Regions from separate parts of the Methylobacterium sp. A49B genome, predicted to be linked through region 2. Evidence: predicted binding sites of a transcription regulator. Region 2 holds the regulator's gene; each other region holds the start of a gene.

The links. The regulator LexA, encoded in region 2, represses DNA repair genes until DNA is damaged. The targets are predictions, from matches to a motif close to TGTTCNNNNTGTGTTCNG.
Positions count from the first base shown of each region.
Region 1: a site for LexA is predicted at 2,643-2,660, ahead of uvrA (excinuclease ABC subunit UvrA). Genes of this name have one in related genera too.
Region 3: a site for LexA is predicted at 2,833-2,850, ahead of parE (DNA topoisomerase IV subunit B). Genes of this name have one in related genera too.

Region 1 covers NZ_JBKFBO010000106.1:4,895-15,475, reverse strand. Annotated here, with positions in the region: gene ACLBX9_RS18410 (DUF6538 domain-containing protein) at 1-85, opposite strand, end outside; gene ACLBX9_RS18405 (hypothetical protein) at 151-390, opposite strand; gene ACLBX9_RS18400 (winged helix-turn-helix transcriptional regulator) at 492-851, opposite strand; gene ACLBX9_RS18395 (zinc-binding alcohol dehydrogenase family protein) at 961-1,980, shown strand; gene ACLBX9_RS18390 (cupin domain-containing protein) at 1,991-2,416, shown strand; gene uvrA (excinuclease ABC subunit UvrA) at 2,805-5,984, shown strand; gene ACLBX9_RS18380 (transporter) at 6,510-7,481, shown strand; gene ACLBX9_RS18375 (S1C family serine protease) at 7,711-8,685, shown strand; gene ACLBX9_RS18370 (GCG_CRPN prefix-to-repeats domain-containing protein) at 8,926-9,192, shown strand; gene ACLBX9_RS18365 (DUF1127 domain-containing protein) at 9,495-9,641, shown strand; gene trmFO (methylenetetrahydrofolate--tRNA-(uracil(54)-C(5))-methyltransferase (FADH(2)-oxidizing) TrmFO) at 9,738-10,581, shown strand, end outside.
Region 2 covers NZ_JBKFBO010000043.1:21,300-31,880, reverse strand. Annotated here, with positions in the region: gene gltA (citrate synthase) at 1-1,066, opposite strand, end outside; gene gltX (glutamate--tRNA ligase) at 1,599-3,026, opposite strand; gene ACLBX9_RS03370 (ComEC/Rec2 family competence protein) at 3,194-5,476, shown strand; gene lexA (transcriptional repressor LexA) at 5,470-6,195, opposite strand; gene ACLBX9_RS03360 (hypothetical protein) at 6,431-6,901, shown strand; gene ACLBX9_RS03355 (hypothetical protein) at 6,940-7,155, opposite strand; gene ACLBX9_RS03350 (NRAMP family divalent metal transporter) at 7,236-8,477, shown strand; gene fae (formaldehyde-activating enzyme) at 8,540-9,079, shown strand; gene ACLBX9_RS03340 (Uma2 family endonuclease) at 9,080-9,694, opposite strand; gene ACLBX9_RS03335 (hypothetical protein) at 9,760-10,236, opposite strand; gene ACLBX9_RS03330 (error-prone DNA polymerase) at 10,281-10,581, opposite strand, start outside.
Region 3 covers NZ_JBKFBO010000066.1:21,055-31,635, forward strand. Annotated here, with positions in the region: gene topA (type I DNA topoisomerase) at 1-2,174, shown strand, start outside; gene ACLBX9_RS05705 (hypothetical protein) at 2,397-2,585, opposite strand; gene parE (DNA topoisomerase IV subunit B) at 2,945-5,005, shown strand; gene ACLBX9_RS05715 (PRC-barrel domain-containing protein) at 5,090-5,584, opposite strand; gene ACLBX9_RS05720 (outer membrane protein) at 5,777-6,646, opposite strand; gene ACLBX9_RS05725 (hypothetical protein) at 7,053-7,373, shown strand; gene ACLBX9_RS05730 (DEAD/DEAH box helicase) at 7,573-9,117, shown strand; gene ACLBX9_RS05735 (GGDEF domain-containing protein) at 9,221-10,279, shown strand; gene ACLBX9_RS05740 (HesB/IscA family protein) at 10,361-10,581, opposite strand, start outside.

The DNA of each region.
Region 1 (10,581 bases), on a different contig from region 2:
GCCGTAAGTCGTGGGGCACTGATCGGCGCAGCCAAAAAATGCCGGTCTTGGGATGCTTCCAAGGTCGAGCCATCGCGAGGGCCATCTGTACCACCCGTTTGTACCAACGAGCAGCCCCAATCCACTCACCCTACAAGGTTTCTCGGTTTGTCAGGCCCTTAGCGAGCTGGCAGTGCCCAGGAACAGGCTGGAGGCGCCCCGCTCGCGCTGGGCCTCGTGCACGAAGGCGCTGACCCGCGAGGCGAGGCCGACGAGGCCCTCCACCCGGTCCATCTCGGCGCGGCGCGCCCACTGGTCCGACGCCGCGAGGCCCGCCGCCCCCGCGAAGGCGAGGCACGGGGCGAGCGCCACCGCCAGGATGCGGGCGCGGAGCGAGGCGAGGAGCGGCATCGGAAGATCTGGAATGGTCCGGCAGGAGATGTTTCAGCATCCCGCCAAGTCTTAAAGATACAGTTATGGATTCCTCAACCGGTGCGGCATGATCTGCTCAATCAAGCAGCGTTCTGGACGGTCGTTGCCTGATCGGCGTGCACATCGCCCCAGGTCTTCAGGGCGCGGATGACCGGCTCAAGGGAGCGCCCGCGCTCGGTCAGGCTGTACTCCACCTTGGGCGGGACTTGGGCGTAGACCGTCCGGGTGATCAGGCCGTCCGCCTCCATTTCGCGCAGCTGGTTCGTGAGCATGCGCTGCGTCACGCTGGTCAGCCGCCGCCGGATCTCGTTGAACCGCAGGGTCCCCTCCAGCAGGTGGTAGAGGATCACGCCCTTCCACTTGCCGTCGATGAACCGGAGGGTCGCTTCGACGGCGCAGCCGGGGCTGCAGGCGCCGACGTGATGGCGGGTGCGGGGCATGGGCTGTCTCCGACGGTATCATTTCCGGCACCAGGGGCGTTTTATGTGCGTACTTGCGGTTCGTGAAGGCGGGCGGCATCTCCCGCGGCGACAGCCCGAGGAGACCACGATGCGCGCCGTCGGCTACCGCACGTCCCTGCCGATCACCGATCCCGAAGCCCTGGTCGCTCTCGACCTGCCGCAGCCCGAGCCCGGCCCGCACGACCTGCTGGTGAAGGTCGAGGCGGTCTCGGTGAACCCGGTCGACACCAAGGTCCGGCGGCGGGCGCAGCCGGAGGATGGCGGCGTCAAGGTGCTGGGCTGGGACGCGGCCGGCACCGTCGTCGCGGCGGGCGCGGAGGTCCAGGGCTTCGCGGCGGGCGACGCGGTGTTCTACGCGGGCGACCTGACCCGGCCGGGGACGAACGCGGAATACCATTGCGTCGACGCCCGCATCGTCGGGCACAAACCCAGAAGCCTCGACTGGGCGCAGGCCGCCGCCCTGCCGCTCACCGCGATCACCGCCTGGGAGACCCTGTTCGACCGGCTCGACACGGGACGGCCGGTGCCGGGCGCCGCCCCGGCGATCCTGATCGTCGGCGGGGCCGGCGGCGTCGGCTCGGTGGCGATCCAGCTCGCCCGGCAGTTGACGGACCTGACCGTGATCGCCACCGCGTCGCGGCCCGAGACGGCGCACTGGTGCCGGGACCTCGGCGCCCACCACGTGGTCGACCATTCCAAACCGCTGGCGGACGCGGTGGCGGCGCTCGGCCTCGGGGCGCCGGGCCTCGTCTTCTCCACCACCGGCACCGACGCCCACTTGGCCGCGATCGTCGCGCTGATCGCCCCGCAGGGCCGGCTCGCCCTGATCGACGATCCCGATCAGCTCGATGTCGGGCTCCTCAAGCGCAAGAGCCTGTCGCTGCACTGGGAGTTCATGTTCACGCGCTCGATGTTCGCCACCGCCGACATCGCCGCCCAGGGGGCCCTCCTCGACGAACTGTCTCGCCTCGTTGACGCGGGGCGCCTGCGCACCACCCTGGGTGAGCATTACGGGCGGATCGACGCCGCGAACCTGCGGCGCGCCCACGCGCTCATCGAGAGCGGGCGCGCCAGGGGCAAGATCGTGCTCGAAGGTTTTTCCAGTTAGGGAGGATGCGATGGCGGAGACGGCGGGAACCGGCATCTTCGACGTGGCGGCGCTGGCGGCGTCCCTGCCCGACAGCGCAACGACCCTCCTGGTCGACACCTACCTGACCGACCGGGAGGCGGCGAGCGCCCGGGTGTTCCGGGTCTACCGCCCGACCCCGCCGCACTACCACGCCACCTGCGACGAGTACCTCTACTGCCTCTCGGGCCGGGGCACGTTCTGGATGGGCGACCCCGCCGCCGTGACGGCGTTCGGCCCGGGCCAGCTCCTGTTCTTCGAGAAGGGCACGGTCCACGCCATGCCGGAGATCGAGCCCGGGACGCCGGTGGTGTTCCTGTCGATCGACACGCCCCGCCGGGCGCCCACCGACATCGTCTTCGTGAACCCGGAGGACGGGACGCCGGCCAGCTTCATGGCCCGCAACGCGGAGGGGTGACGATCAGGAAGCGCGGGCATCGGCACCTGTCGAGGATGAGAATCCGAGGGTTGGGATCTGGCGACGTGGGATCTCAGCGCCCGCGATGCGGCACCGGAGATGGGCCGACGTCATCGCGCGCGCAGCGAAGCGACCCAGGGCGGCGCGACATCGCGGAGCGTGGCGCCCTCTGGATGGCTTCGCCGCGCTCGCCAAGACGGTTGCGCATCCACGGAGCGGTTGCCGCCGTACGCGTTTCGTTCTAGCAAGGGCGGCGCATGACGGGCCTGCGTCCCGCCGGCCGCATCTTGCCGTGGGCCCCGTGGGCTCGACATGAGCGGGAGCGGCGGCTGGCCCGCGCGCGAATCCGACTCTGACCGCGTCGACGCCTCGAAAGACCGCCGCCCTCATGGCCAAAGCCCAAGCTGGAAGTCGTGTCGCAAGCCGCGCCGGCGCCGCCCAAGCCGCTCCCAAGATGCCCGCCAAGGAAGCCCCGACGAAGGCGGCCTCGACGAAGGCAGGCTCGACCAAGGCAGGCTCGACCAAGGCAGCCCGGCCCAAGTCGGCCGGCCCGAAGGGCGAAGCGTCCGCGGCCCGGACCGAGGCGGCCGTCGACGCCAAGCTGGCCGCCCTGTTCGACGCCGCCCCGGCAGCGCCAGAGGACCGGCGGGTCATCGCGATCCGCGGCGCCCGGGAGCACAATCTCAAGAACGTCGACCTGACCATCCCCCGGGACAGGCTCGTGGTCTTCACCGGGCTCTCGGGCTCGGGCAAGTCGTCGCTCGCCTTCGACACGATCTACGCCGAGGGGCAGCGCCGCTACGTCGAGTCGCTCTCGGCCTATGCCCGCCAGTTCCTGGAGATGATGTCGAAGCCCGACGTCGACCAGATCGACGGGCTGTCGCCGGCGATCTCCATCGAGCAGAAGACCACCTCGAAGAACCCCCGCTCCACCGTCGGGACGGTCACCGAGATCTACGACTACATGCGCCTGCTCTGGGCGCGGGTCGGCATCCCCTACTCGCCCGCCACCGGCCTGCCGATCGAGAGCCAGACCGTCCAGCAGATGGTCGACCGGGTGCTGGAGCTGCCCGAGAAGACCCGGCTCTACCTGCTGGCGCCCGTGGTCCGCGGGCGGAAAGGCGAGTACCGCAAGGAGATCGCCGAATATCAGAAGAAGGGCTTCCAGCGCCTGCGCGTGAACGGCGAATACTACGCCATCGACGACGTGCCCAAGCTCGACAAGAAGTTCAAGCACGACATCGACGTGGTGGTCGACCGGATCGTGGTCCGCGCCGATATCGGCGCGCGGCTGGCGGATTCCTTCGAGACCGCGCTGGAACTCGCCGACGGCATCGCGGAGGTCGTGTTCGCCGACGCCCCCGAGGGGGAAGAGCCCCGGACCATCACCTTCTCGTCCCGCTTCGCCTGTCCGGTCTCGGGCTTCACCATCGCGGAGATCGAGCCGCGGCTGTTCTCGTTCAACAACCCGTTCGGCGCCTGCCCGACCTGCGGCGGCATCGGGCACGAGATGCGGATCGACCCCGAGCTGGTGATCTCCGACCCGGGCCTCAGCCTGAAGCGCGGCGCGGTCGGACCCTGGGCGAAGTCGACCTCGCCCTATTACGGCCAGACGCTCGAGGCGCTGGCCGAGCATTTCGGCTTCAAGACCGGCGTCCCCTGGCAGAGCCTGTCGGAGACGGCCCGCGCCATCGTGCTGTACGGCTCGGGCAAGCAGGCGGTCCGCTTCGCCTACGACGACGGCTTGCGCAAGTACACGGTCAACAAGCCCTTCGAAGGCGTGATCCCGAACCTGGAGCGCCGCTACAAGGAGAGCGATTCCGACGCGGTGCGGGAAGAAATCGGGCGCTTCATGAGCGAGACGCCCTGCGCCGCCTGCGGCGGCAAGCGGCTGAAGCCGGAGGCGCTCGCCGTGAAGGTCGCCATGGCAGACATCGCCGACGTGACCGCCCTCTCGGTCTCCGAGGCGCACCGCTGGTTCTCGGAGCTGCCGGACAAGCTCACGGCGAAGCAGAACGAGATCGCGGTCCGAATCCTGAAGGAAATCCGCGACCGGCTGACCTTCCTGGTGGATGTCGGCCTCGAATACCTGACGCTCGCCCGCGGCTCCGGCTCGCTCTCGGGCGGCGAGAGCCAGCGCATTCGCCTCGCCTCGCAGATCGGCTCGGGGCTGACCGGCGTGCTCTACGTGCTGGACGAGCCCTCGATCGGCCTGCACCAGCGCGACAACGAGCGGCTGCTCGGCACGCTCAAGCGCCTGCGCGACCTCGGCAACTCGGTGATCGTGGTCGAGCACGACGAGGACGCGATCCTGCAGGCCGATTACGTGGTCGATGTCGGCCCGGGCGCCGGCATCCACGGCGGCGAGATCATCGCGCAGGGCACCCCCGCGGAGGTGCTGGCCAATCCCGCTTCGCTCACCGCAAAATATCTGACTGGCGAAATGTCAGTCCGAACCCCGACCGCGCGTCGCAAGGGCCGGAAGGGCAGGCTCGGGCTGTTCGGCGCACGGGGCAACAACCTCAAGGACGTCGACGTCGAGATTCCGCTCGGCACCTTCACCTGCATCACCGGCGTCTCGGGCGGCGGCAAGTCCACCCTGGTGATCGACACGCTCTACAAGGCGGTGGCCAAAAAACTGAACGGCGCCCTGGAGCACCCGGCCCCCTACGGCCGGCTGGAGGGGCTGGAGCATCTCGACAAGGTCATCGACATCGACCAGTCGCCGATCGGGCGCACGCCGCGCTCGAACCCCGCCACCTATATCGGCGCCTTCACGCCGATCCGCGACTGGTTCGCGGGCCTCCCCGAGGCCAAGGCCCGCGGCTACCAGCCGGGGCGCTTCTCGTTCAACGTGAAGGGCGGGCGCTGCGAGGCCTGCTCGGGCGACGGCGTCATCAAGATCGAGATGCACTTCCTGCCCGACGTCTACGTCACCTGCGACGTCTGCAAGGGCAAGCGCTACGACCGCGAGACCCTGGAGGTGAAGTACCGGGGCAAGTCCATCGCCGACGTGCTCGATTCCACCGTCGAGGAGGCGGCCGAGCTGTTCAAGGCGGTGCCGGCGATCCGCGACAAGCTCGAGACCCTGAAGCGGGTCGGCCTGCACTACGTCCATGTCGGCCAGCAGGCCACCACCCTGTCGGGGGGCGAGGCGCAGCGCGTGAAGCTCTCGAAGGAGCTGTCGAAGCGCGCCACCGGCCGCACCCTCTACATCCTCGACGAGCCGACCACCGGCCTGCACTTCCACGACGTCGCCAAGCTCATGGAGGTGCTCCACGAGCTGGTCGACCAAGGCAACACCGTGGTGGTGATTGAGCACAACCTCGAAGTGATCAAGACCGCCGACTGGGTGATCGACATGGGCCCCGAGGGCGGCGACGGCGGCGGGAAGGTCGTGGCGCAGGGCACGCCGGAGCAGATCGCCCGCGCGACCGCGAGCCATACCGGCCGGTTCCTGCGCGAGGTGCTGGAGCGGCGCCCCGCTCCGCAGGCCGACCGGCAGGTCGACAGGACGGTCGACAGGCAGGTCACCCCGCACCCGGCCCGCCGCAGCGCCGCCGGGTAGCGCCGCGCGTCGAATCCGAGTCGGCCGGCACCCGGCAGAATTTGCCGGGTGCCGGCCGGCGGACCCTTGCCGCGGGCGGTGATTCGAGCTGCCGGACGAGGAATGTATCCCAGATCGGCCCCGGATCGGGCCGGTGCCGGCCCGATCCGGGGCCGCGGGCCGGCGCCGGTGGCCTACGCGATCGCCAAGCCCGACTTGCCGGATCCTCCCGCGATCGCGGGCGGCAACAGCTTGACCGTTCAGCGATATTTTGCCGAAACGACCCTCGATCTCCTGCCTGGGGATAGTGTTGCATCGCCGCAAAAATGCGGCTTTTGCGCAACGGTTGAGCCGGTTTTGGCCTTTCGGCGAGCATTCCACTGTCTTTCCGGAGGTCTCTGTAGAATAGTCGCAGACGTTGAGACGGGCAGGCTCCGTGGGGGCGCTCGGCACATCCGAAGCCGGCAGCCGCGACAGGCGAGCAGACCGGCAGGGACGTGCCGAATGCGGGACGGATGCCTTGGGACCTTGGGAAGGAATGAGAAAATGATGAAGAACTGGCTCGCGGCCGGTACGGTCGCGCTTACGGTTGGCATGGCCTCGACCATCGCTCAGGCACAGACCACCACCGTACCGGGCGAGCAGGTCGGCCTCGCCGTCGGCGCTCCGCTGCCTGAGGGCGTCTACGCGATCAACACGTTCCTCTACCGCCAGACCGCGCCGTCGGTGCCGGTGGACGTCGGCGTCAACATCCCGGTCCTCGTCTGGTCGACCCCGCTCGTTCTGGCCGGTGGCCGCTTCGAGCTGGCCCTCGCCCCGCCGACCGTGTTCGCCTTCGGCAAGAACCGCGGCAACGCCAGCATCCGCGACGTGTCGGTCAACGTCGGCACCTTCGTCGGCGGCATCTGGGCCTTCGACCTCGGCAGCAACTTCGGCGTCAGCCTGCTCGGCGGTGTCTACCTGAACGAGCTGGACGGCGACCGCGGCGTCCTGGTCGGCCGGAATGGCGTCGCCCTCGGCGGCCCGCCGCTGCTGCCGCAGCTCGCCTCGAACACCTACCGCTTCGGCATCGCCGGCAGCTACACCGGCAACGGCTGGAACCTGACCGCCAACCTGACGGCCAACATCTACGACTCGCCGGCGAAGTTCCCGGGCTTCAACACGGTCGGCTTCGGCAACACCCGCGGCCCGTTCATCATCTCCGACTCGCTGAACCTCGACCTCACGGCGACCAAGAAGTTCGGCAACTTCGAGATCGGTGCCATCGGCTACGGCACGTACAACTTCGACATCAGCGCGGCGAGCCTCGCGGCCGGCAACCGCGGCCGGTTCGCGGTCGGCGGCCTGATCGGCTACGACTTCGGCAAGTTCACCGCGCAGTTCTACGCCGCCCGCGACGTGGTCACGGCCGTGCCGCGCACCGCGTCCACCGAGCTGTGGGGCCGCATCGTGGTGCCGCTCTACTCGCCGACCCCGGTGGTCGCCCCGGCGCCCGCTCCGCTGGTCCGCAAGTACTGAGACCCCGGTTCCCCGCCGACCGGCGGGGAATCCCGGACCTCCGACAGGCCGTCCTCCGGGACGGCGCACCGCCCGGCACCGCGCCGGGCGGTGTTTTCGTGCGTGCGGCGGGTGCGCCGCGGCCGCGACGGTCCCGCGGGTGTTGCCGGCGGCCCGAACATCCTATGGTGAGCCGAATGCACGCGCGCGGCACCGGACGGCGCGCGGCCGGACGAGCCGAAGGACGATCATGGCGACGCAGGGCGAGTGGAAGATCCCCGCGCAGGCCCAGCCCAGGCCCGCGGATTACGGCTACGACCTCGACCGGGCGCTCTCGGCGGTGCTCGCCCTGTCGGCGCGGGTGCCGGAGAGCGCCTTCACGGCCGAGACGCTGGGCACCGAGCGGGCCGGCAACGGCGTGGTGATCCGCGAGGACGGCCTCGTCCTCACCATCGGCTACCTCGTCACCGAGGCCGAGAGCGTCTGGCTGACCACCCGGGACGGCCGCTCGGTGCCGGGCCACGTGGTGGGGTTCGACGCCGCCACCGGATTCGGCCTCGTCCAGGCGCTGGGCGATCTCGGCGTGCCGGCCCTGCCCCTCGGCCGCTCGGCCGGGCTGAAGGCCGGCGACCGGGCCGTGCTGGCCGGGGCGGGCGGGCGCCAGCGCTGCGTCGCCGTCGAGGTCGTGGCCCGTCAGGAATTCGCCGGCTACTGGGAATACGTGCTGGACGAGGCCCTGTTCACCGCGCCGGCCCACCCGCACTGGGGCGGCACCGCGCTGATCGGCCCCAAGGGCGAACTGCTCGGCATCGGCTCCCTGCAATTGCAGCAGGGCGGCTCCGGCAGCGCCCGCCCGATCAACATGGTGGTGCCCATCGATCTGCTCCCGCCGATCCTCGACGACCTCGCCACGCGCGGCCGGGCGAACCGGCCGCCCCGGCCCTGGCTGGGCCTCTACGCCACCGAGAGCGAGGAGGGCATCGTGGTGATGGGTCTGGCCGACGGCGGTCCGGCCGAGGCCGGCGGCCTGCAGGCCGGCGACGTGATCGAGGCGGTGGCGGGCGAGCCCGTGGCGGATCTCGCCGCCCTGTTCCGCAGCGTCTGGGCGCTGGGCGAGGCGGGGGTGCGCGTCCCGCTCACCGTCCGCCGCGAGGGGCGCGGCGTGAAGCTTGCCCTGGTCTCCGGGGACCGGGAGCGGTTCCTGCGCACGCCTTCGCTGCACTGAGGCTGCACTGAGGCTGCACTCAGGCTGCACTCAGGCTGCCGCCCGCCCCGGGACCTGCGCGGGTTTTGCGCGGGTCTGCCTGGGGCAGGGTCGCAACCTTTGCTGCACCCGCGACGTTGCCCGCTCGCCGCCGCGAGCCTGTATCGGGCACAACCTCTGGCTCAGCGTCGGTTCAGGCGGCGGCGGCGAATCTCCCGAGACCGGCTGCCGATCCGCCGGACGCAGTGAGGAGATCCAGTCATGACGATTCTGAGCGCGCCGCGCGCGAAGGCGCTCGTTATGGCCGCCGCGATCGCCGGCGGTCTGGGGCTTGCAGGCTCCGCCCAGGCGGCGGGCGGCTGCGGCCCCGGGTTCCATCCCAATCCCTGGGGCATCTGCCGCCCGAACTGGGGGCCCCGCCCCTACGGCTACTGGCGCCGGCCGGCCTATTACGGCGGCTACGGCTATGCCCGGCCCCGCCCCTTCTACCGCCCCTACGGCTTCTACGGGCCGCGCCCGTTCTACTGAGTCACGGCCCGTCGATCCCGATGGCCGGAATCCGGCATTCGAACCCGGGCGCTCCGCGGTCAGGCGGGGCGCCCTCGGTGTTTCCGGTCGGCCTCCTCCGCCCGGCGTTTCATGCGCCTAAAGTATGACCATCCGGGAAGGTTGCTGAGTTCTTAATCTCGTTATGCGGCAGATGCAGACCTGATGCTTGACCTTTCGCCTCCTGCTGCGGCGCAGCGCGCTTATATGTGCGTTGCAGCAACAAGAGGCAGCGATGCGCAACGAAGCGCCATCGTCTGCCCGAGCAGAGGTCACAGCACACCATGTCCGCCGCCCGTAGCGTCCTGACCCGCGTCCGCGCCTATCTCCGGTACCGCGACACCGTTTCCCAGCTTTCCCGCCTCTCGGATCGCGATCTCGCCGATCTCGGAATCAGCCGCAGCGAGATCCGCGGCGTCGCCCGCGTCTGATCCCGGCCTCGGCGTCAGCCGCTCGCGAGAAGTCTGAACCTGACGAAAGGACCGCCGCCCGTTGATCCGGACGGCGGTCCTTCGTTATTCTCAGACATGACACAGACCATCCACATCGTCGGCGGCGGCCTCGCCGGATCCGAGGCCGCCTGGCAGGTGGCCGAGGCCGGCCATCGCGCCGTCCTTCACGAGATGCGCCCGGTGCGCGGCACCGAGGCCCACCAGACGGACGGGCTCGCCGAACTCGTCTGCTCGAACTCCTTCCGGTCGGACGATCCGGAGGGCAACGCCGTCGGCCTGCTGCACCAGGAGATGCGCGCCTTGGGCTCGCTGATCATGCGGGCGGCCGATGCCAACCAAGTCCCGGCGGGCGGCGCGCTGGCGGTCGACCGCGAGGGGTTCTCCGTCGCGGTGACCCGGGCCCTGGCGCAGCACCCCAACGTGACCCTCGTCCGCGGGGAGGTCGAGGGCCTGCCGCCTGAGGACTGGGGCGCCTGCATCGTCGCCACCGGCCCGCTCACCGCACCGGCGCTGGCCGAGGGCATCCGCGGGCTCACCGGGGCCGAGTCGCTGGCCTTCTTCGACGCCATCGCGCCGATCGTCCACCGCGACTCCATCGACATGGGCGTGGCGTGGTTCCAGTCCCGCTACGACAAGCCGGGACCCGGCGGCACCGGGGCCGACTACCTCAACTGCCCGATGGACCGCGCCCGGTACGAGGCCTTCGTGGACGCCCTGGTGGCGGGGGAGAAGATCGGCTTCAAGCAGTGGGAGGGCACGCCCTATTTCGACGGCTGCCTGCCCATCGAGGTGATGGCCGAGCGCGGGCCCGAGACCCTGCGGCACGGCCCGATGAAGCCCGTGGGGCTCACCAACCCGCGCGACCCGCTGGTCAAGCCCTGCGCGATCGTGCAGCTGCGCCAGGACAACGCGCTGGGCA
Region 2 (10,581 bases):
TCTCGATGAAGTACTCGTCCTTGAGGGCGATCTGCTCCAGCTCCATGGCGACGTGGAGCAGCGGATCGTCGGTCTTGCCGAGCTCCTTGAGCACCTGGTGGGTGGTGCTCTGCATGATCCGGGCGCGGGGGTCGTAGTTCTTGTAGACCCGGTGGCCGAACCCCATCAGGCGGAACGGATCGTTCTTGTCCTTGGCCTTGGCGACGAACTTGCCGACGTTCTCCGGCGTGCCGATCTCCATCAGCATCTTCAGCGCCGCCTCGTTGGCCCCGCCATGGGCCGGGCCCCACAGGCAGGCGATGCCGGCCGCGATGCAGGCGAAGGGGTTGGCGCCGGACGAGCCCGCGAGCCGCACCGTCGAGGTCGAGGCGTTCTGCTCGTGGTCGGCGTGCAGGATGAAGATCTTGTCCAGCGCCCGGGCGAAGACCGGGTTCACCTCGTATTCCTCGCACGGCACCGCGTAGCACATGCGCAGGAAGTTCGAGGTGTAGTCGAGGTCGTTCTTCGGATACACGAAGGGCTGGCCGATCGAGTACTTGTAGGCCATCGCCGCCAGCGTCGGCATCTTGGCGATCATGCGGATCGAGGCGATCATCCGCTGGCTCTCGTCCGTGATATCGGTCGAGTCGTGGTAGAAGGCCGAGAGCGCGCCCACCGAGGCGACCATCACGGCCATCGGGTGCGCGTCGCGGCGGAAGCCGGTGAAGAACCGGTTCATCTGGTCGTGCACCATGGTGTGGCGCGTGACCCGGTAGTCGAAATCGGCCTTCTGGGCGGCGGTCGGCAGGGTGCCGAACAGCATCAGGTAGCAGGTCTCGAGGAAGTCGCCCTGCTCGGCGAGTTGCTCGATCGGGTAGCCGCGGTAGAGCAGCACGCCCTCGTCGCCGTCGATGTAGGTGATCTTCGATTCGCAGGACGCCGTCGAGGTGAAGCCCGGATCGAAGGTGAAGGCGCCGGTCTGGGCGTAGAGCTTGCCGATATCGATCACGTCCGGCCCGATCGTGCCGGATTTCACCGGCAGCTCGATCGTCTTGCCGTCCACGGTGATGGTGCTGGGTGCGCTCATGGATCGTGGACCCTTCTGTGGCGACGTGGCGGATGCCGGCCTCGGGCGCCCCTGAACCGGTCCCGGGGGCCTTGAGCGCCCGCGCTATGCTGCGGGTGCTCACTGGCATGCGTTACCCAAACGGCACTGCAGCAGCAACGGGGTCGGTGACATCCGAACCCCGACGCCAAGCGGATTCGTCAAGCGAAGTCCACCAAGCGAAATCCGGGCCGCAGCCCGCAGTTCCCAGCCCGGGTGGCGGCGCTGCTCCAGGGCGGCCGTGGCACCGCACCTCTTCTCCGCGCGCGGAGCGACGGTATTCACACCTCTCTGGCCGGAGCGCACTCTCCTCCCCCTTGCGGGGAGGAGTTGGAGGTGGGGGTGGTGCAGAAGGCACCTCACGGCTCGATCCTGAACCACCCCCACCCCTGACCCCTCCCCGCAAGGGGGAGGGGAAAGCGCGCTTCTTTCAGAGTGTTGGCGCCAAGCCGAGGTGTTTGAATCCGGTCGGCGCGTGCGGGGGAGAGGGCGCTCCGTGCGCGAGCGGTCACCCTCAGCCCTGCGGCACCTGATCGCCGAGGCGCGCGAGGGTCTCGTCCCGGCCGAGCACCGCCATCACGTCGAACAGCGGCGGGGAGGTGGTGCGGCCGGTGAGCGCCGCCCGCAGGGGCTGGGCGACCTGCCCGAGCTTACAGCCCGCCGCCTCCGCGTATTGGCGCACGGCGCCTTCGGTGGAGGCCGCGCTCCAGTCGGTCAGCGCCTCCAGCGCCGGGCGCACGCCGGCGAGGCGGGCGCGGCCCTCGTCGGAGAGCAGGGCGCGGGCCTTGTCGTCCAGCGCCAGGGGACGCTGGGCGTAGAGGTAATAGGCGCTGTCGATGAGCTCGATCAGGGTCTTGGCCCGCTCCTTCAGGCCCGGCATGGCCTGGATGAGCTTGGCCTTGAGATCGGCCGGGAGCGGCGCCGACAGGCCGCGCTCGGGCCCGACCTGGGACAGGATCGTCTCGATCGCCGCCACGAGGTCGGCATCGGCGCTGCCGCGGATGTACAGGCCGTTGAGGTTGGCGAGCTTGGCGAAGTCGAACCGCGCGGCCGAGCGCCCCACCGCACCGAGATCGAAGGCCGCGATCATCTCGTCGGTGGAGAACACCTCCTGGTCGCCGTGGCTCCAGCCGAGCCGCACGAGGTAGTTCCGGAGCGCCGCCGGCAGGTAGCCGAGGTCGCGATAGGCCTCGACGCCGAGCGCCCCGTGCCGCTTCGAGAGCTTCGCCCCGTCGGCCCCGTGGATCAGCGGGATATGGGCCATCTTCGGCACGTCCCAGCCCAGCGACGAGAAGATCTGGGTCTGGCGGGCGGCATTGGTGAGGTGGTCGTCGCCGCGGATGATCTGCGTGACGCCCATGTCGTGGTCGTCCACCACGACGGCGAGCATGTAGGTCGGCGTGCCGTCCGAGCGCAGCAGCACGAGGTCGTCGAGGTCCTTGTTGGCCCAGGTCACCCGGCCCTGGACGGCGTCCTCGACCACGGTCTCGCCCTCGGTCGGCGCGCGCAGGCGGATGACCGGCTTGGCGCCGGCGGGGGCCTCGGACGGGTCGCGGTCGCGCCAGCGGCCGTCGTAGCGGGGCGGGCGGCCCTCGGCACGGGCGGTCTCGCGCATCTGCGCGAGTTCCTCGGCGGTGGCGTAACAATGATAGGCGCGGCCGGCAGCCAGCAGCGCCTCGGCCACCGCCCGGTGGCGCTCGGCGCGGGCGAACTGGAACACCACGTCGCCGTCCCAGTCGAGGCCGAGCCAGGTGAGCCCGTCGAGGATCGCGTCGATCGCGCCCTTCGTGGAGCGCTCCCGGTCGGTGTCCTCGATGCGCAGCAGCATCCGGCCGCCCGTGTGGCGGGCGTAGAGCCAGTTGAACAGGGCCGTGCGGGCCCCGCCGATGTGGAGGTAGCCGGTGGGCGAGGGGGCGAAGCGCGTGACGACGGCTGAGGACATCGGTCCGGTATGTTCGGGGGCGGGGCGCGGGGATGGAGCGGCGAGGGGCTCGACAGGGCGCCCGTAGCACGAAGTGCCGCCTGTAGCACGGGTCGGCGGATGGGTTAAGAATCGGCCGGAGAATCGCCGGCCGACGACGACAGGTCGCGCGGATCGGGGCGGCGGCAATGCGGCGGATCGGCGCGAGGCAGGCGGGGGGTGCCCTTGCGCTCGCCGGCCCGCGCGCGCTCGCCCCTCCGGCGGTCCGCCGCTGGGTGGCGGAGGGGCTCGGCCGGGAAGCCGAGCAGCGGCGCCTGTTCCCCTGGCTGGCGGTGGCCTTCGGCGCGGGGATCCTGGTCTACTTCGCGGCGGCCGACGGGACGCCGATCTTGGCCGCGCCGCTGGTGGGGGCGGCTCTGGCCCTGGTGCCGGTGCCGTTCCTGGGCGCGCGGCCCGTGGCCCTGGCGCTGGCCCTCGCGGCGGCGGCCGGGTTCCTCGGCTTCGCGGCGGCCACGTGGCGGGTCACCCAGGTGGCCGCCCCGATCCTCACCCGGACCACCATCGGCCCCCTCGTCGGGATGGTCGAGGCGCTGGACGAGCGCGAGGTCGGCGCCCGGCTGGTGATCCGCGTGGAGAGCTTCGCCGGGCTCGCGCCGGAGGCGCGGCCGGTCCATGTCCGGGTGTCGTTCCGCAGGACGCCGATCCCGCGACCCGGGGACGTCATCGCCGCAACCGCCCGGCTGCTGCCGCCGCCGGAGGCCGCCCGGCCCGGCGGCTACGACTTTGCCCGGGACGCGTATTTCCAGGGTCTCGGCGCCGTGGGCTCGCTGGTCGGAGCGGTCACGGTCCGCGCGCCCGCGGAGCCGCCGCCCCTGCGCCTGCGGCTCGCCGCGACGCTGGACGCGGCCCGCAACGCGTTGACCCGCCGGATCGCGGAGGCCGAGGGCGGGCAGGCGGGGGCGGTCGCGGCGGCCCTGGTGACGGGCAAGCGCGGGCTGATCGGGCCGGCGACCAACGACGCGCTGCGCGCCGCCGGCATCTACCACGTGGTGTCGATCTCCGGGCTCCACATGGTGCTGGCCGCCGGCGTGGTGTTTTGGCTGGTCCGGGCGGCCCTCGCCCTGGTGCCGTACTGCGCCCTGGTCTGGCCGATCAAGAAGATCGCGGCCGGCTTCGCCATGGTGGGCGTGACCGCCTACTGCGCCTTCTCGGGGTGGGACATCGCCGCCGAGCGCTCGCTGATCATGACCCTGATCATGCTGGGCGCGATCCTGGCGGACCGGCCGGCCCTGTCGATGCGCAACCTCGCGCTGGCCGCGCTGATCGCGCTCGCCCGCGAGCCGGAGGGCCTGCTCGGCCCGAGCTTCCAGATGTCATTCGGCGCGGTGGCCGGGCTGATCGCCTGCGCGCGCCTGATCGACGGCCGGCTGTTCGTGCGCCCCGGGGTGGGTCGGGTGGGGCGCCTCGTGGGCAGCGGCCTCTCGGCGGTCACCGGGACCCTGGCCACGACCCTGGTGGCGCAGGTCGCCACCGCGCCCTTCGCCACCTACCACTTCCAGACCGTGCAGCCCTTCGGGCTCGTCGGCAACGCCCTGACGCTGCCCCTCGTCTCCCTGGTGGTGATGCCCGCCGCGGTCCTCGGGATCCTGGCCTATCCCTTCGCCCTCGACCGGCCGGTCTGGTGGCTGATGGGTCAGGCGGTGGGGGGCATGCTGGCGATTTCCGAGTGGATCGCCGGGTTCGAGCGCGCCACCCTCGTGCTGCCGGCCTTCGGAACCGCAGCGCTGACCCTGCTGACCGCAAGCCTGCTGCTGGCGACGCTCCCGGTCTCGCGCCTGCGCTGGCTCGCCGGGCCGCCCCTCCTGCTGGGGCTCTGGCTCACCGCGCTGCCGGACCGCTACGACGTCTACGTCGACCGGCAGGGCGGCGGCGCGGCGGTGCGGGGGCCGGACGGCCGCCTCGCCGCCCTGGGCAGCCCCTCCGGCTTCGTGCTGGAACAGTGGCTGAAGGCGGACGGCGACGGGCGGCGCCCCGGCGCGCTGGTCACGCCGTCCGGAAGCGGGCGCTGCGACCGGCTCGGATGCACCGCGCGCCTGCCGGATGGGCGGGCGGTCGCGCTGGTCCGGGATCGCCGCGCCTTCCCGGAGGATTGCGCCCGGGCCGCGGTGCTGATCACCGGCCTCGCGGCGCCCCCGACCTGCACGGGGCCCCTCGTGATCGACCGGCATGTCCTGGCGGATCACGGAGCCGTGGCGCTCCGGGCCGAACCCGGCGGGTTCACCGCGCGCTACGCCCGGACCGGTGATCGCGGCCTGCCGTGGCGACCGCACCGGGACACGAAGCCGGCACCGCCGATGACCGCCGCAGTCGACAGCAGTCGCGCCATGGAGGAGCCTGCGGCCCCGGCTGAGGCCGACGGATCAAGCGGCGGGGACGCGCCCGGCGACGCGCCCGCCGAACCGCTTCAGTAGCGGCGGACGAGACTCACGAGGCGGCCCTGGATCTGGACCCGGTCGGGCCCGAGGACGCGGGTCTCGTAGGCCGGGTTGGCGGCCTCCAGGGCGATCGAGGAGCCGCGGCGGCGCAGGCGCTTGAGCGTCGCCTCCTCGTCGTCGATCAGGGCCACGATGATGTCGCCCGTGTTGGCGGTGTCCTGCTTGCGGATCACCACGAGGTCGCCGTCGAGGATGCCGGCCTCGACCATCGAATCACCGCGCACCTCCAGGGCGTAGTGCTCGCCGCCGGCCAGGAAGTCCGGCGACAGGGTGATGGCATGGCTCTGGTTCTGGATCGCCGAGACCGGCGTGCCGGCCGCGATCCGGCCCATGACGGGGATCGACACCGCCCGTCCGGCCTCGTCGATCATGCGGGCATTGGCGGGCAGCGGCGGCTGCTTGGACTTGCCACCCTCCACCACGCTCGGGGTGAACCGGCGGGGCTCGGCGGGCGCCTGGGCCGCGGCCGCCTGCGTCAGGCTCTCGGGGATGCGGATCACCTCGATGGCGCGCGCCCGATTCGGCAGGCGCCGGAGGAAGCCGCGCTCCTCGAGGGCCGTGATCAGCCGGTGGATGCCCGACTTCGACTTCAGGTCGAGGGCGTCCTTCATCTCGTCGAAGGACGGCGGGACGCCGCATTCCTGCATGCGGTTCTGGATGAAGCGCAGGAGGTCCAGCTGCTTGCGCGTGAGCATCGACGGGGGCCTCGCGGCTTGAGGGACCGCCTCGTGGCGGCCACAGAAACAAATCACGAACACGTTAAACGTTCCGCAAGTGTTCCGCAAGAGAGATATGGCCACGCTTGCGTGCGCGGCGGTTCCTGCCGGGGAGAAACGCATTGACGGCGCAAGCGGAGCCGTTTCAATGCGTCCAGCCGGCCGTCCGGGGATAAGCCCGGGGCGCGGCGTGGATCGGGCTGGGATGACGAGGATGCGACGACCCGCAGCTCTGCTGCCCCTCGGCGTGGTGACCCTCGGCGTGGTGACCCTCGGCCTGGCGCTCGCCGGCTGCACGACCGGGTTCTCCTACATCTCCCGGAACTACGTCGCGCTGACGCCGCAGGTGGTGACGATCGGCTGCAAGGAGCCCTACGAGGTCTACGACAACCGGCAAGTGCGCCGGATGCTGATCGTCTCGAACGCCCTGCGGGAATATGCCGGCTGCAACCTAAGCGAGGTCCGGATCGATCCCGAGCCCGAGGCGACGCGGGTGAAGCGCTTCCGGACCGCGGCCCGGGCCTATCTCGACGAGACCGTGCGCGAGGATTGCCGGATCACCGGCGAGACCGTGTTCGATCCGCTGAAGACAGAGTTCGCCTACGCGTGCGACGCGCCGATCGAGAAGCGCGGCACGGTGGTTCCGCGGCTTCCGGGCCGCAATCCGGGCCTGATCCTGCGCTGAACCGCGGGCCCGGCGCCCGCACCCGTCAGGTCCCCGGCTCAGGTCCCCGGCTTGGGGAAGGTGCGCTCGGTCGCGTCCCCAGCCGCCGCCAGCAGCGCGCGGGCGAAGGCGCGGGCCTCCGCCCGGTCCAGGGTGATGGCGGCGGTGACCGGCGCGCCGCCGAGATCGGACAGGGCGAGTTCCAGGCGCACCCCGTCGGGCACGGCGCTCGCCTGAAGGCTCCAGCCGGAACCCCGATCCGTGCTCTCCGCCATCTCAATTCCTCCCGCGGGCTCCCGGGAAAACGCCGCAGGCGTCCGCCGGAACTGCCGCCGCCCGGGACTGTTCCCGAGCCGTGCCCAGCGCTTCCCTGCCCCGCCTGTCCGCGTTCCTCAAGGCCGCGGGCCCGGGACTGGTCGTGATGCTCGCCGATACGGATGTCGGCAGCCTGATCACGGCGGCCCAGAGCGGCGCGCGCTGGGGCTACTCGCTGCTGCTCCTGCAGATCCTGCTGGTGCCGATCCTCTACGTCGTCCAGGAGCTGACGGTCCGGCTCGGGACCGCCACGGGCCGCGGCCATGGCGAGCTGATCCGGACGCATTACGGACCGGTCTGGGCCTGGATCTCCTACGGCGGCCTCGTGGTCGCGGGAATCGGCGCCATCGTGACTGAGTTCTCCGGGATCGCCGGGATCGGCGACCTGTTCGGGGTTCCGCGGCTCGTGAGTCTCGGGCTGCCGGCGACCCTGCTCCTCGGGCTGGTCTTCACCGGCAGCTACCGGCGCGTCGAGGTGGTGGCGATCGCGGTCGGCCTGTTCGAGCTGGTCTTCGTCGGGCTGGCGATCGCGGCGCGGCCGGACGTGCCGGAGATCGTCGCCTCCTTCGGGCACATCCCGCTGGGTGACGGGCAATACCGGGTGCTGATCGCCGCCAATATCGGCGCGGTGATCATGCCGTGGATGATCTTCTACCAGCAGTCGGCCATCGTCGACAAAGGCCTCGGCTGGGACCATGCGCGCCGCTCGCGGCTCGACACCCTGGTGGGCGCGGTGATCTCGCAATGCGTGATGGGCGCGATCCTGATCGCGGCCGCCGCCACGATCGGCAAGTCCGGTCAGGGCAGCGCGAAGGGACTGGAGACCGTGGGCGACCTCGCGGGCGCCTTCACCCCGGCCCTCGGGCCCTGGCTCGGGCAGGTGGTGTTCGGGGTCGGCATCATCGCGGCGGCCTTCGTGGCTTTGAACGTCGTGGCCCTGGCGCTGGCCTGGGGCTTCGGCGACGTGACCGGCCGGCCGCACTCCCTCGGGCAGTCGCCCCGGGAGGCGCCGGCCTTCTACGGCGCCTTCGCGCTGGCGGTCGCCGCGGGGGCGGTGGCCGTGCAGCTCGTGCCGAACCTCGTGGCGCTCAACATCGCGGTCGAGGTCATGAACGCCCTGCTCCTGCCCCTGGCGCTCGGCCTGCTGATCCTGCTGGCCACGCGCGTCCTGCCGGAGGGGCAGCGCGTGGCCGGGGCCTACAGGTGGGTCGTCTACGCCGTGTCGGGGATCACGATCGCCTTCGCGATGATCGGCGTGCTCGACGGGGTCGGCCTGCTCTGACGCGATTGACGCGAGCCCTCCGATGATGTCTCCCGCGGGCTCCGATCAGGTGGAGTTCGAACATGCAAGAGATCTGGTTCCGCACGGGCGAGGCCACGGTGCTGGCGGCCGAGGGCCAGTACACAGACGCCATGCCGGAGGTGCTGATCGGCTCGGTGCGCGGTCCGGTCGGTCAGGCCTTCGCGTCGATGATGGGGCAGGTCCAGGGCCACACGCGGATGTTCGTGGTCCGCGACCTCAACCAGCTCGTGCGCCCCGCCACGATGATGACCACCAAGGTCACGATCCACACGGCCGAGTATGCCGAGCTCCTCGGCGGCGTGGTCCAGGCCGCCACCGGCGACGCGATCGTCGACTGCATCATCGAGGGCATCCTGCCGAAGGACGGGCTCGACGAGCTGTGCATGATCATCATGATCTGGCTCGACCAGCGCTGCGCCGAGGACGACAACCTGGACCAGAAGGACCTCTACCGGACCAACTACGAGGCGACGAAGCTCGCCATCGCCCGCGCCCTCAAGGGCGAGCCGACGGTGGACGAGCTGATCGCCAACCGGAAGACCGTGAAGCACTACGCGCTCGACGGCGTGATCGAGTACTGATCAGCCCTGTGCGACGGGCGTGCGGGCATAGAGATCCGCCACGGCGCAATCGAGGCCGAAACCGGGGAGGACCAGACGGTCATCCCCGGTCAGGCGGGCGCAGGTCCAGGTCTCCCCGCTGCGCACCGACAGGGTCAGCGCGCGTCTCCTCTGCTCGATCAGGAGCACGGCCTGACAGAGCGGCAAGGCCTCGTAGCCCGCGCGCTTGACGTCGATCTTCGTCTGGCGCGTGCCGGGCAGCTTCCGGTGATCGCTCGGCGAGAGGATCTCAGCGGCCAGATAACAACCGTCGACGACGTTCCGGTCAGGCTCGATGGTGGCCGCGTCGATGACCGCGACGTCCGGGACGTAGGTATGGCCCGTGATGAACGGCCTGAGGTCGATGGCGGGATCGTGGATGGCGATCCACGAGGAGCCCGACCGTTCCAGAGCCTCGTTCAGCAGGCGCTGGAGAGTCACGACGATGACCTGATGGATGAGGCTCGGCCGGGCCTGCATCACGATCTGGCCCTCGATAAGCTCCCACTTCTCCTCATCGGGGCGCGTCTCGATGAAGTCCCAGAATCCCCGATGGGGATCGGTCCTCTGGACGGGCGGGGTTTCGAGAGTCGTCATGGGCAGCCCGGGCCGAGTCGACAGAGATCGAGGATCCCGCCGGCCACGCCCTCGGTCAAGAGCCCCTATCCCGGCGGGATGCGCCCCACCGAGCACAGGGTGCGCATCGTGGTGCTGCCCGGGTCGGTGTAGCAGGAGGCCGACCAGCCGTTCTGCTGGATGAACGACTTGCGCCGTTCCGACAGCGCGGTCCGGTAGGCGTTGGCGATGATCGGCTCGACGGTGGCGGCCGGCTCGCCGACGAGGATCTCGGAGGCCACCGACAGGTCCCGGAAGAAGGCCGCCGAGGGGGTCGGCTCGGCCGAGGTCGCCTGCACGATCGGCTCGACCCGGCAGGTCACGTCGAACTTGATCGGGCCGGCCATGCGGATGTCGATGCTCGGGCCCGCGCGCTTGCCGACCCGGCCGCCGATGGCGCCGGCGATTTGGCGGGTGAGGTCGTCGCAGCTGTCGGCCCGGGCGGCCCCCGCCAGGAGGGGCAGGGCGAGCGGCAGAGCCGCGCAGGCGACGAGGAGGAGGCGCGGAACGGCGAAGCTCGACATGGCCGCACTCTACGCGCGGCGCGGGGCCTGTCGAGGGGTTGGCGTCAGTGGAAATCCCGGCTGCGATACACGCGCCGATCCGGGGGCGCACTGAAATCCGTGGTCTCGGGTGGCAGCCTCATCCCAGCCTCGCGCAGGTCGCGCAGGGAGGCGGTGAGGTCGCGGAACCCCTCCGCCACGAGGTGGACCACCCCGCCCGCCCGCTGGATCCGGCCGCGCACGGCCAGGAACCGGGCCTGCATGGCGGCCCTTCGGTTCGCCTCGAACACGGTTTTCCAGACGATCACGTTGGCGATACCGGTCTCGTCCTCCAGCGTCAGGAAGACCACGCCCTTGGCGGTGCCC
Region 3 (10,581 bases), on a different contig from region 2:
CGGTGGCGCTCCGCCTCGTCGTCGAGCGCGAGATGGAGATCGAGCGGTTCAAGCCGCGTGAGTACTGGACGCTCATCGCCACCCTGACGACCGCCGACGGCGCGACCTTCGAGGCGCGCCTCGTGGGCGCCGACGGCAAGCGCATCCAGCGCCTCGACGTCGGCACCGGCGACGAGGCCGCCGCCTTCAAGCGCGATTTGGAGCTCGCGACCTTCCAGGTGGCGAGCGTCGAGGCGAAGCCCGCCAAGCGCCACCCGCAGCCGCCCTTCACGACCTCGACCCTCCAGCAGGAGGCATCGCGAAAGCTCGGGATGGCGCCGGCCCAGACCATGCGGGTCGCCCAGCGCCTCTACGAGGGCGTCGACATCGGCGGCGAGACGGTCGGCATCATCACCTACATGCGGACCGACGGCGTCGACATGGCGCCGGAGGCGATCCAGGACGCCCGCCGTGTGATCGGCAAGGAGTTCGGCGACCGCTACGTGCCGGACGTGCCGCGCAAGTACAGCGTCAAGGCCAAGAACGCCCAGGAGGCCCACGAGGCGGTGCGCCCCACCGACATGGGCCGCCTGCCCAAGATGGTCGCCCGCCACCTCGAGCCCGAGCAGGCCCGGCTCTACGAGCTGATCTGGACCCGCACCATGGCGAGCCAGATGGAATCGGCCGAGCTGGAGCGGACCACCGTCGACGTCACCGCCAAGGTCGGGCCGCGCACGATCGACCTGCGCGCCACCGGCCAGGTGGTGAAGTTCGACGGTTTCCTCGCGCTCTACCAGGAGGGCAAGGACGACGAGGAGGACGAGGAGAGCCGTCGCCTGCCGCCCATGAAGGCCGGCGACCCGCTCACCCGCGAGCGGATCAGCTCGACCCAGCACTTCACCGAGCCGCCGCCGCGCTACTCCGAGGCGAGCCTCGTGAAGCGCATGGAGGAGCTCGGCATCGGCCGGCCCTCGACCTACGCGGCGGTGCTGCAGACCCTGCGCGACCGCGAATATGTGAAGCTCGAAAAGAAGCGGCTGCAGCCGGAGGACAAGGGGCGGCTCGTCACGGGCTTCCTCGAGAGCTTCTTCCGCCGCTACGTCGAGTACGACTTCACCGCCGGCCTCGAGGAGCAGCTCGACCGCGTCTCCAATGCCGAGATCGACTGGCGGGCGGTTTTGCGCGACTTCTGGCGCGACTTCTCGGCGGCGATCGGCGAGACCAAGGAGCTGCGCGTCGCCGACGTGCTGGAGGCGCTGAACGGCCTCCTCGGGCCGCACATCTTCCCCGACAAGGGCGACGGCTCGAACCCGCGCACCTGCCCGACCTGCGGCTCCGGCCAGCTCTCGCTGAAGCTCGGGAAGTTCGGCGCCTTCATCGGCTGCTCCAACTACCCGGAATGCAAGTACACCCGCCAGCTCTCGGCCTCCGGGGTCGAGGGCGAGGGCGACGGCTCCTCGCCCGAGGGCGGCCAGCCGGGCGTGCGCGTGCTGGGCGACGATCCGGCGACCGGCCTGCCCGTGACGCTCCGCGACGGCCGCTTCGGTCCGTTCCTGCAGCTCGGCGAGGCCTCGACCGAGAAGGGCGCGGAGAAGCCGAAGCGCTCGTCGCTGCCGAAGGGGCTCAGCCCGTCGGACGTGGATCTGACTAAGGCGCTCGCGCTCTTGGCGCTCCCCCGCGAGGTCGCGCGCCACCCCGAGACCGGCGAGCCGATCCTGGCCAATCTCGGCCGGTTCGGGCCCTACGTGCAGCACGGGAAGACCTACGCCAATCTCGGGCGTGACGACGACGTGCTGGAGATCGGCGGTAACCGCGCCATCGACCTCATCGTCGCCAAGGAGCAGGGCGGCGGCCGCGGCCGTCCGGCCGCCGATCCGGGCCGGCCGCTCGGCAAGGACGAGGCCAGCGGCCGCGACCTCGTGGTCAAGGCCGGCAAGTACGGGCCCTACGTCACGGACGGCGAGGTGAACGCCACGCTGCCGAAGAGCCTCAGTGCCGAGGCGCTGACCCTCGATGAGGCGATCGCCCTGGTGAATGCCAAGCGCGCCTCCGGTGGCGGCAAGCCGGCCAAGCGCGGCGCGGTCCGGAAGAGTTCGGCGCGTGCCGCGGGCGGCGACAAGCCGGCGGCGAAGAAGACGACAGCGAAGAAGCCCGCGGCCAAGAAGGCGGCGGCGAAGAAGTCGAGTTCCGGCTGAGGGATACGTCGAGGAGCGTGTTCGGACGCAGCGACGAGGCTCCATCCCACCCCTCTTCTCACGTGTCCACGTCAGCGGGACTCGAAGAAGCGTTCAGGACGCGCGCGGCTGGCTGAAGGGCTCCTTCGAAGCGTCCGCCGCGCTCCATCGCCTCGGGATTTGAGGGAGAATCGGAGCCAGGATGGACCGCCGCACCGAGGCGCTGCGGAGATCCTGCCCGCCTCAGACCAGATAGGTGATCGTCGCGGCTACCGCGGTCGCGAAGGTCGCGAGCGTGATCGTCGTGGCGTTCACCAGGGCGCGGGCGGGCGGCACGCCGGCCGCATCGTCCTCGCAGCCGAAGGCGGCACCGGCCGCGTGCTCGAAGCGGATCAGGGTCAGGCGGCGGGCTTCGATCGCGGCGTCACTCATCGACTGCGGCTCCCTGACCACGGTCAAGTCTTGTCTGCGGCGCTAACGCCGGGCCGATCGTTCTGTTCCGGCGGCAATCTGCTGAGCGCGGACAGGCTGATCATGGGAAAGCCTTAACCCAATGTTGTGCAACGTCGTGATGACGATCGACGCACCGCGACCGGTCCGGGGCGCCGCGCCGGCCCTCGCTCGCGGCGGCGCAGCATGCGATAAGGCGGCGGCATCGCCAGGGGGCGAAGGCCTTTGATGTTTACGTTTTGTTCCGCTATCATGCGGGGATGAAGGCGCATGCTCCACGACCCAAGACCCGTCTGCGTGATCCTGAGCCAGCCGATGCGCCGCGCCTGCGGAGGCCGCGCGTGAGCGACCCGGCGCGCGACCTGTTCGGACCCGGCGGAAAGGCGTCCGCCGTCCGCCCGGCCGAGCCGCGGCGGCGCCTGGACGCCTCGGCTTCGGTGACCGCGCTCGCATCGGCTGCGCCGGAGGCAGGGTACACCGCCTCCGACATCGAGGTTCTGGAGGGGCTGGAGCCCGTCCGGCGTCGCCCCGGCATGTATATCGGCGGCACCGACGAGCGAGCCCTGCACCACCTCTTCGCCGAAGTGATCGACAACTCCATGGACGAGGCGGTGGCGGGTCACGCCAGCTTCATCGAGGTGGAGCTGGAGGAGACCGGCGCGCTCGTCGTCACCGACAACGGCCGCGGCATCCCGGTCGACCCGCACCCGAAATTCCCCGGCAAGTCGGCGCTCGAGGTCATCATGACCACGCTGCATGCCGGCGGCAAGTTCGACTCGAAGGTCTACGAGACCTCGGGAGGGCTGCACGGCGTCGGCATCTCGGTGGTCAACGCCCTCTCCGACCTGCTGGAGGTCGAGGTGGCGCGCAACCAGACGCTCTACCGCCAGACGTTCTCGCGCGGTCACGCGCAGGGGGCCTTGGAACTGGTCGGGCGGGTCCAGAACCGCCGGGGCACGCGGGTCCGCTTCCATCCGGACGCCGAGATCTTCGGATCGCTGAAGTTCGATCCGCGCCGCCTGTTCAAGATGGCACGCTCGAAGGCCTATCTGTTCGGCGGCGTCGAGATCCGCTGGCGCTGCGCCCCCGCCCTGCTCGAAGGGCTGGAGGACGTGCCGCCGGAGGCCGTGCACCGCTTCCCCGACGGGCTGCGCGACTACCTCGCCCGGGACATCGACGGCAAGGAACTCGTCACCGAGGCGATGTTCTCCGGCAAGATCACCAAGCCGGGCTCGCACGGCTCGCTCGAATGGGCGGTGGCCTGGATGGTCGCCGAGGACGGGATCTCGCATTCCTACTGCAACACGATCCCGACGCCCGAGGGCGGCACCCACGAGGCCGGCCTGCGTGTCGCGCTGCTGCGCGGCCTGCGGGAGCACGCCGAGCGGGTGAACCAGGCCAAGCGCATGACGGCGGTGACCACCGACGACGTCATGGCGACCTGCGCGTCGATGCTCTCGGTGTTCATCCGCGAGCCGGAGTTCCAGGGCCAGACCAAGGACAAGCTCGCCACCGTGGAGGCGCAGCGCATCGTCGAGACGGCGGTGCGCGACGCCTTCGACCATTGGCTCGCCGCCTCCCCGGCCCAGGCCAACAAGCTGCTCGACTGGGTGATCGACCGGGCGGAGGAGCGCCTGCGCCGCCGCCAGGAGAAGGAGGTCGCCCGCAAGAGCGCGACGCGCAAGCTCCGCCTGCCCGGCAAGCTGGCCGACTGCTCGGCGGCCGGCACCGCGGGCTCGGAGATCTTCATCGTCGAGGGCGACTCGGCCGGCGGCTCGGCCAAGCAGGCCCGGGACCGGGCGACCCAGGCGATCCTGCCGCTGCGCGGCAAGATCCTCAACGTCGCCTCGGCCTCGCGCGACAAGCTCGGCGCCAACCAGCTGATCTCGGATCTCACCCTGGCGCTCGGATGCGGCACCGGCTCGGCCTTCCGCGAGGCGGACCTTCGCTACGAGAAGGTGATCATCATGACGGACGCCGACGTGGACGGCGCCCATATCGCCTCGCTGCTGATCACATTTTTCTACCGCCAGATGCCGAAGCTGATCGACCGCGGGCACCTCTACCTCGCGATCCCGCCGCTCTACCGGCTGCAGCAGGGCTCGAAGGTGGCGTATGCCCGGGACGACGCGGATCGCGAGCGCATCATCAAGACGGTGTTCAAGAACGGCAAGGTCGAGATCGGGCGGTTCAAGGGCCTCGGCGAGATGATGCCGGCCCAGCTCAAGGAGACCACCATGGACCCGAAGAAGCGCACGCTCCTGCGCGTCGCGGTCCTCGACGAGGCCCGGGAATCCACCGGCGACACGGTGGAGCGCCTGATGGGCAACAAGCCCGAGGCGCGCTTCGCCTTCATCAGCGAGCGCGCGGCCTTCGCCGAAGGGGCCGATCTCGACATCTGATGGGGTCGCGCCGGCGCGGCCTCGCCGCGCCGGCCGATGGAGCCGCTCCGCTCGCAACGACGGATGACGGGCTCCGGTCGCGGCCTATCGGGGCGCCGGGATCACCTTCGCGGGATCGAACGGCTGGGCCGCCGCCACCGTGTCCTTGCTCATGTTGAGGACCGCCGAGAACCGGTCCCCGCCCGGACGCAGCACGAGAGCGCCGGGCTCTACCGCGATCCGCTTGCTGCCGAGCCCGAGGAACCCGCTCACGTCGATCACCACCGCCTTGAAGGTCCCGCCGTCGGTGATCAGGAGATCTTCGATCGTGCCGACGTTCTCGCCCGCCGCATTGCGCACCGTCACGCCGATCATCTTCGAGGTGAGGAAGGTGGCGGGCTTCAGACCCTGACGCTTGGCGGCATCCTCGGCGTTCGGGGCCTCCATCAATCGGCTGACGCTGTTGCCGTCCGTGGCGGTGCCCGGACCGGTTCCCGGCAGCACCGTGTCGCGGCCGATCACGGTGGCGTCCTGGGCCAGGGCTGGTGCAACCGCGAGGCCGATGGCCGCCAGCGATGCGAGAAGGATGTGGCTGCGCATGGCCGATCGCTCCGAAGCGCCCCGTCTCATCGCGGCGCACCCGGCCAATCGTCTGATGCCGGCCCGGTTCCGGACGGGCATGTCGCACCCGCGCCGGCTCTGAGACACCGCGCCTCAACGCGAAAGGGCCCGGCCTTGCGGCCGGGCCCTCCCCGTGCGCGGAGCCGGTCGAGCCGGCTCCGGCCTTCGATCTCAGTACGAGCCGAACTTGTAGTTCAGGCCGGCGCGGACGACGGCGAACTCGGTCTTGGCCGCGGCGCCGTTGAGATAGGCGGTGCCGTTCGGGGGGAGCAGGTTGCCGTAGAAGACACCACCGGCGGTGTTCTTCTGCCGGTCGAGGCTGACGTACAGGCCTTCGACCTTGAGCGTCACGGCCGAGGAGCGGAAGAAGTTCAGGAAGGAGTCGGTGGGCAGGGCGTACTCGATGCCGCCGCCTGCCGCCCAGCCGGTGCGGAAGCTGTCACGGAACCGGTTGCCGGCGAAGTTCTGGTCGTCCTGGCCGGAGCCGTAGGCGAAGCCGCCGGTGCCGTACACGAGGGTGCGGTCGAAGGCGTAGCCGAGACGGCCGCGCACGGTGCCGAAGTAGTCGAGGCCGTTGCCGCTGGTGGCGACGTAGGCGCGCGGCGGCGCGAAGGCGATGCCCGTGCTGGGGCCGCCGAAGGCGTAGTTCTGCGTCGCGTCGGCGCGGCGGGCGAAGTCGACGTACTGGGCGTCGGCCTCGAAGCCGATCACGACGCCCGAGCCCGGCGTGAACTGATAGTTGTAGCCGATCTGCGCGCCGCCGCTGAACCCGTCATTGTTGCTGCGGTTGTTGACGCTGACGACGCCGTTGGTGCCGGGCGAGTTGATCAGCGAGCCGGCCGGCAGCGCGTAGTTGGAGGTGTTGCGGCTGCTGGCATCGAAGCCGTAGCCGGCGTTCACACCGAAGTAGAATCCGGTCCAGGTGAAGACCGGGACGGGGGTGAACACGGGCGGCGGGGCGGCGCGGCGCGGCAGATCCGCGGCGGACACGGCCGCGGTGGTGGCGACAAGCACCGTTGAGGCAAGGAGAAGCTTCTTCATGGTTCCAAAGGTCCTGGTTTAGCTTGAGCCGGCAGCCTTCAAGGCGCTCTCGGTCGGCAGGTCTGTCGCTTTCCCGCAACAAGCAGGGTGAGACTAGGACGATCCCGTCAACGAAAGATGAAGACTAACAGCCGGTATCCCGGGTCGCCGCGCTAATCCTGCGGTGACATGGCCGGTAGAAGGATAAGAATCCGAGTAACGCTGGCGGGCGTGGGACTCGGCGGTGTCCCGTAAGACCTTCGTGGCGCGGTGGAGTCTGTCGACCGTCGCGCAGGCGGGGCGCGGGGCCGCCGTTATATTCTGGGACAACTGGATTGGCGGCGACGGTCTAACGTAAGCCGACCATTAACCCTGTTGCCGGAAGTTGCGCCGAGGGCGGCCCCGCGCCCGGCCCGGAGAGCCGCCCATGCACAGCCGCCATCACCGGGGCGTCCAGCCTTTCGGCAGGCGACGCCCGACGTCCGAGGACCCGGATCTGGGGCACCCGGCCCGTGCGGCGAGCGCCCTGCCCTGGGCGGTGCGCGTGTCGGGTCTCATCGGGCTCGTGGCCGTGCTCGCCGCCGCCCAGCTGGCCCGGTGGAGCGTCCCGGCGGAAGCGCCCCCGGCGATCACCCTGGCCGCGGGCCGCGTGCCGGAGGATCCCGTGACGACCGGTGCGATTCCGGCCGCGCGGGCGACGCGGCTGGACCCCTGTCTGGCGCCCGCGGCGGCGCATCTGCGACCCTGATGCGGCCCGATCGACTGTGCGCGGCATCGCGCCGGGACGCATTGCGAGATTGACAAGCTGCGCCAAGCCCCTAACTGACAGGAACCATGCGCCCTGCGGCCCCGGGAGCATCCGAGCGTCCCGCGCGAGCCTTCTCCCCTGCCGTTGCCGCGACGGTGTCCATCGCGCCGGCCGGGCGCGCAACGGTTCCTGAACGCAGATGCCTTTTTCCGACCTGGGACTGAGCGAGAAAGTCCTGAACGCCGTCGAAGCGGCGGGTTACACCGAGCCGACGCCGATCCAGGCCGAAGCCATCCCCCATGTGCTGGCCCGCCGCGACGTCCTCGGCATCGCCCAGACGGGCACCGGCAAGACCGCGGCGTTCACGCTGCCGATGCTGACGCTCCTGGAGAACGGCCGCGCCCGCGCCCGGATGCCGCGGACCCTGATTCTGGAGCCGACCCGCGAGCTGGCCGCCCAGGTGGTCGAGAATTTCGACCGTTACGGGACCAACCACAAGCTCAACGTGGCGCTGATCATCGGCGGCGTCTCCTTCGCCGATCAGGACGCCAAGCTGATGCGCGGCACCGACGTGCTGATCGCCACGCCGGGGCGTCTCCTCGACCATTTCGAGCGGGGCAAGCTGCTTCTCACCGGCGTCGAGCTCCTGGTGATCGACGAGGCCGACCGCATGCTCGACATGGGGTTCATCCCCGATATCGAGCGCATCGCCAAGATGGTACCGTTCACCCGGCAGACGCTGTTCTTCTCGGCCACCATGCCGCCCGAGATCGAGCGGCTGGCGGACATGTTCCTGCACAACCCGCAGCGGGTCGAGGTGGCCCGGCCCGCCTCCACGGCGACCACGATCACGCAACGTCTGGTCGCCACCGGACCGGAGGGGCACAGCAAGCGCGAGCGCCTGCGCGACCTGATCCGCGGCGAGGCCGAACTCAAGAACGGGATCATCTTCTGCAACCGCAAGCGCGACGTCGCCATGCTGCAGAAGTCTCTGGTGAGCCACGGCTTCGACGCGGCCGCCCTCCACGGCGACATGGATCAGCGCGCGCGCACCACCGCCCTCGACGCGTTCCGCAGCGGCGACACCGCGCTCCTTGTCGCCAGCGACGTCGCGGCCCGCGGCCTCGACATTCCCGCGGTCAGCCACGTGTTCAATTTCGACGTGCCGCACCACCCGGAGGATTACGTCCACCGGATCGGGCGCACCGGCCGCGCCGGCCGGTCGGGCACCGCCTACACGCTGGTGTCGCCCGACGATTCGCGCTCGCTCGGCGCCATCGAGGCGCTGATCGGCCAGCCGGTCCCGTGGCTCGACGGTGACCTGTCGACCGTGGCCGAGGGATCCGGCGAGACCGGCACCCGTCATCGCGGCCGGTCGGGCGAGGGCCGCCGCGGCGGGCGTTCGGCCAAGGGAACAGGCCGGGGCGCCCCCAAGGGCGACGCCAAGTCTGACGTCAAGCGTGACGTCAAAGATGACGCCAAGGGGGACGTGAAGCGTGAGGCCAGGGCCGACGGCGAGGCGGCGGACCGGCCCCGCGCCCGCCGCGGCAGCGCGTCGACGGCCCAGCGCGCCGAAGCGCGTCCGGCCTCGCCCCGCGGCGAGGCCCGCGCCGCGTCGCGCCCCGAAACCGGCCGCGAGGAGCGCGGGCGCCGGGCCGAGCCGGACGGCGAGACGCCGGTCGGCCTCGGCTCGCACGTTCCAGCCTTCCTGCTTCGTCCAGTCTTGGCGAAGAAAGAGAAGTAACAGCAGTCTTTCCTGGCTTAACTCTCCGGCTACCACCCTGCCCTACATTGATTTTCGAGCCACGACGGATTGAAGCGTCGGCGGCTCGGGCGGCGGGACAGGGATGAGCCAGGACACCCATTCGGATCGCGACCGCAGCTTCGCCCTGGCGAAGCGGGCCCACGATCTGATTCGCGATTACGGCCCCGCGGCGACGCCGCGGGCCTACGCGGTCTGGTACGCCTACGTCTCGGGTGAGCTGCCGCTGCTCGGCGACGCCGTGAAGCGCCTCACCGCGCAGAACGGCTGCCTGACGGAGTCCGATATCGACACGCTGCACGAGGCTTATCTGGACGGCCGGCGGCTGGCGAGCGCCATCGACGATGTCAGCCGGGTGGTGCTGTCCGAGATCGCGGCGGTCACCGAGATCCTCGACCTGTCCCTCGGCTCCACGGCCCAGTACGGCGAGTCGCTGCGCGGGCTGGCGCTGGATCTCGCGCAGGGCGCGCCGAGCCGCGCCCGGCTGGGCGAGATCCTCACCACGCTGGTCTCCACAACCCGCGAGGTCGCCGCCAACAACCGCACCCTCGAGGCGCGGATGCGCGAGACCCGCGGCGAGATCGAGACCCTGCGCGAGAAGCTGGAGGCGACCCGGCTCGAGAGCCTGACCGACGCCCTCACGGGCCTGTTCAACCGCAAGCACTTCGAGGAGACCCTGAAGGCGACGGTCGAGGCCGCCCGCGGGCGCCAGCTGCCCATGAGCCTGATCATCCTCGACATCGACTTCTTCAAGCGCTTCAACGACCTGTACGGCCACCTCACGGGCGATCAGGTGCTGCGGCTCGTGGCGATCGTCATGCGCGAGAGTGCCGGGACGCAGGCGCACCTCGCCCGGTTCGGCGGCGAGGAGTTCGGCATCGTGCTGCCGGACACCGACCGCGCCGCGGCCCGGCAGATGGCCGAAACGGTCCGCGCCAGCGTGATGGGGCGCGAATTGATCAAGCGCTCGACGGGCGAGTCGCTCGGCAAGATCACGGTCTCCCTCGGCGTGGCGGTGCTGCGCCAGGGCGACACGCCGGCCTCGCTCGTGGAGCGGGCCGACCTGTGCATGTTCGCCGCCAAGCGTGCGGGCCGGAACCGCGCCGTCGACGACACGGCCGAGTCGCTGACGCAGGTGGCGTGACGGGGTCCCGGAGGGCGCGGCCCTTCGGCGGGTCGTCGGGGCAGGCCCCCGACGGATCGCGCGAAGCCCGACGGCCGGGCGTCAGGCCCGGACGGGCACCCGGTCTGCCGAGACCGGCGTGATCGCCACGGATTCCCCGCAACCGCAGGCCGAAGTCTGGTTCGGGTTGTTGAACACGAACTGCGCGGCCAGCTTGTTGGTGGTGAAGTCCATCTCGGTGCCGAGCAGGAACAGCACCGCCTTCGGATCGACGAAGACCCGGACGCCGCGATCCTCGACCACGTCCTCCCCGGGCTTGGCCG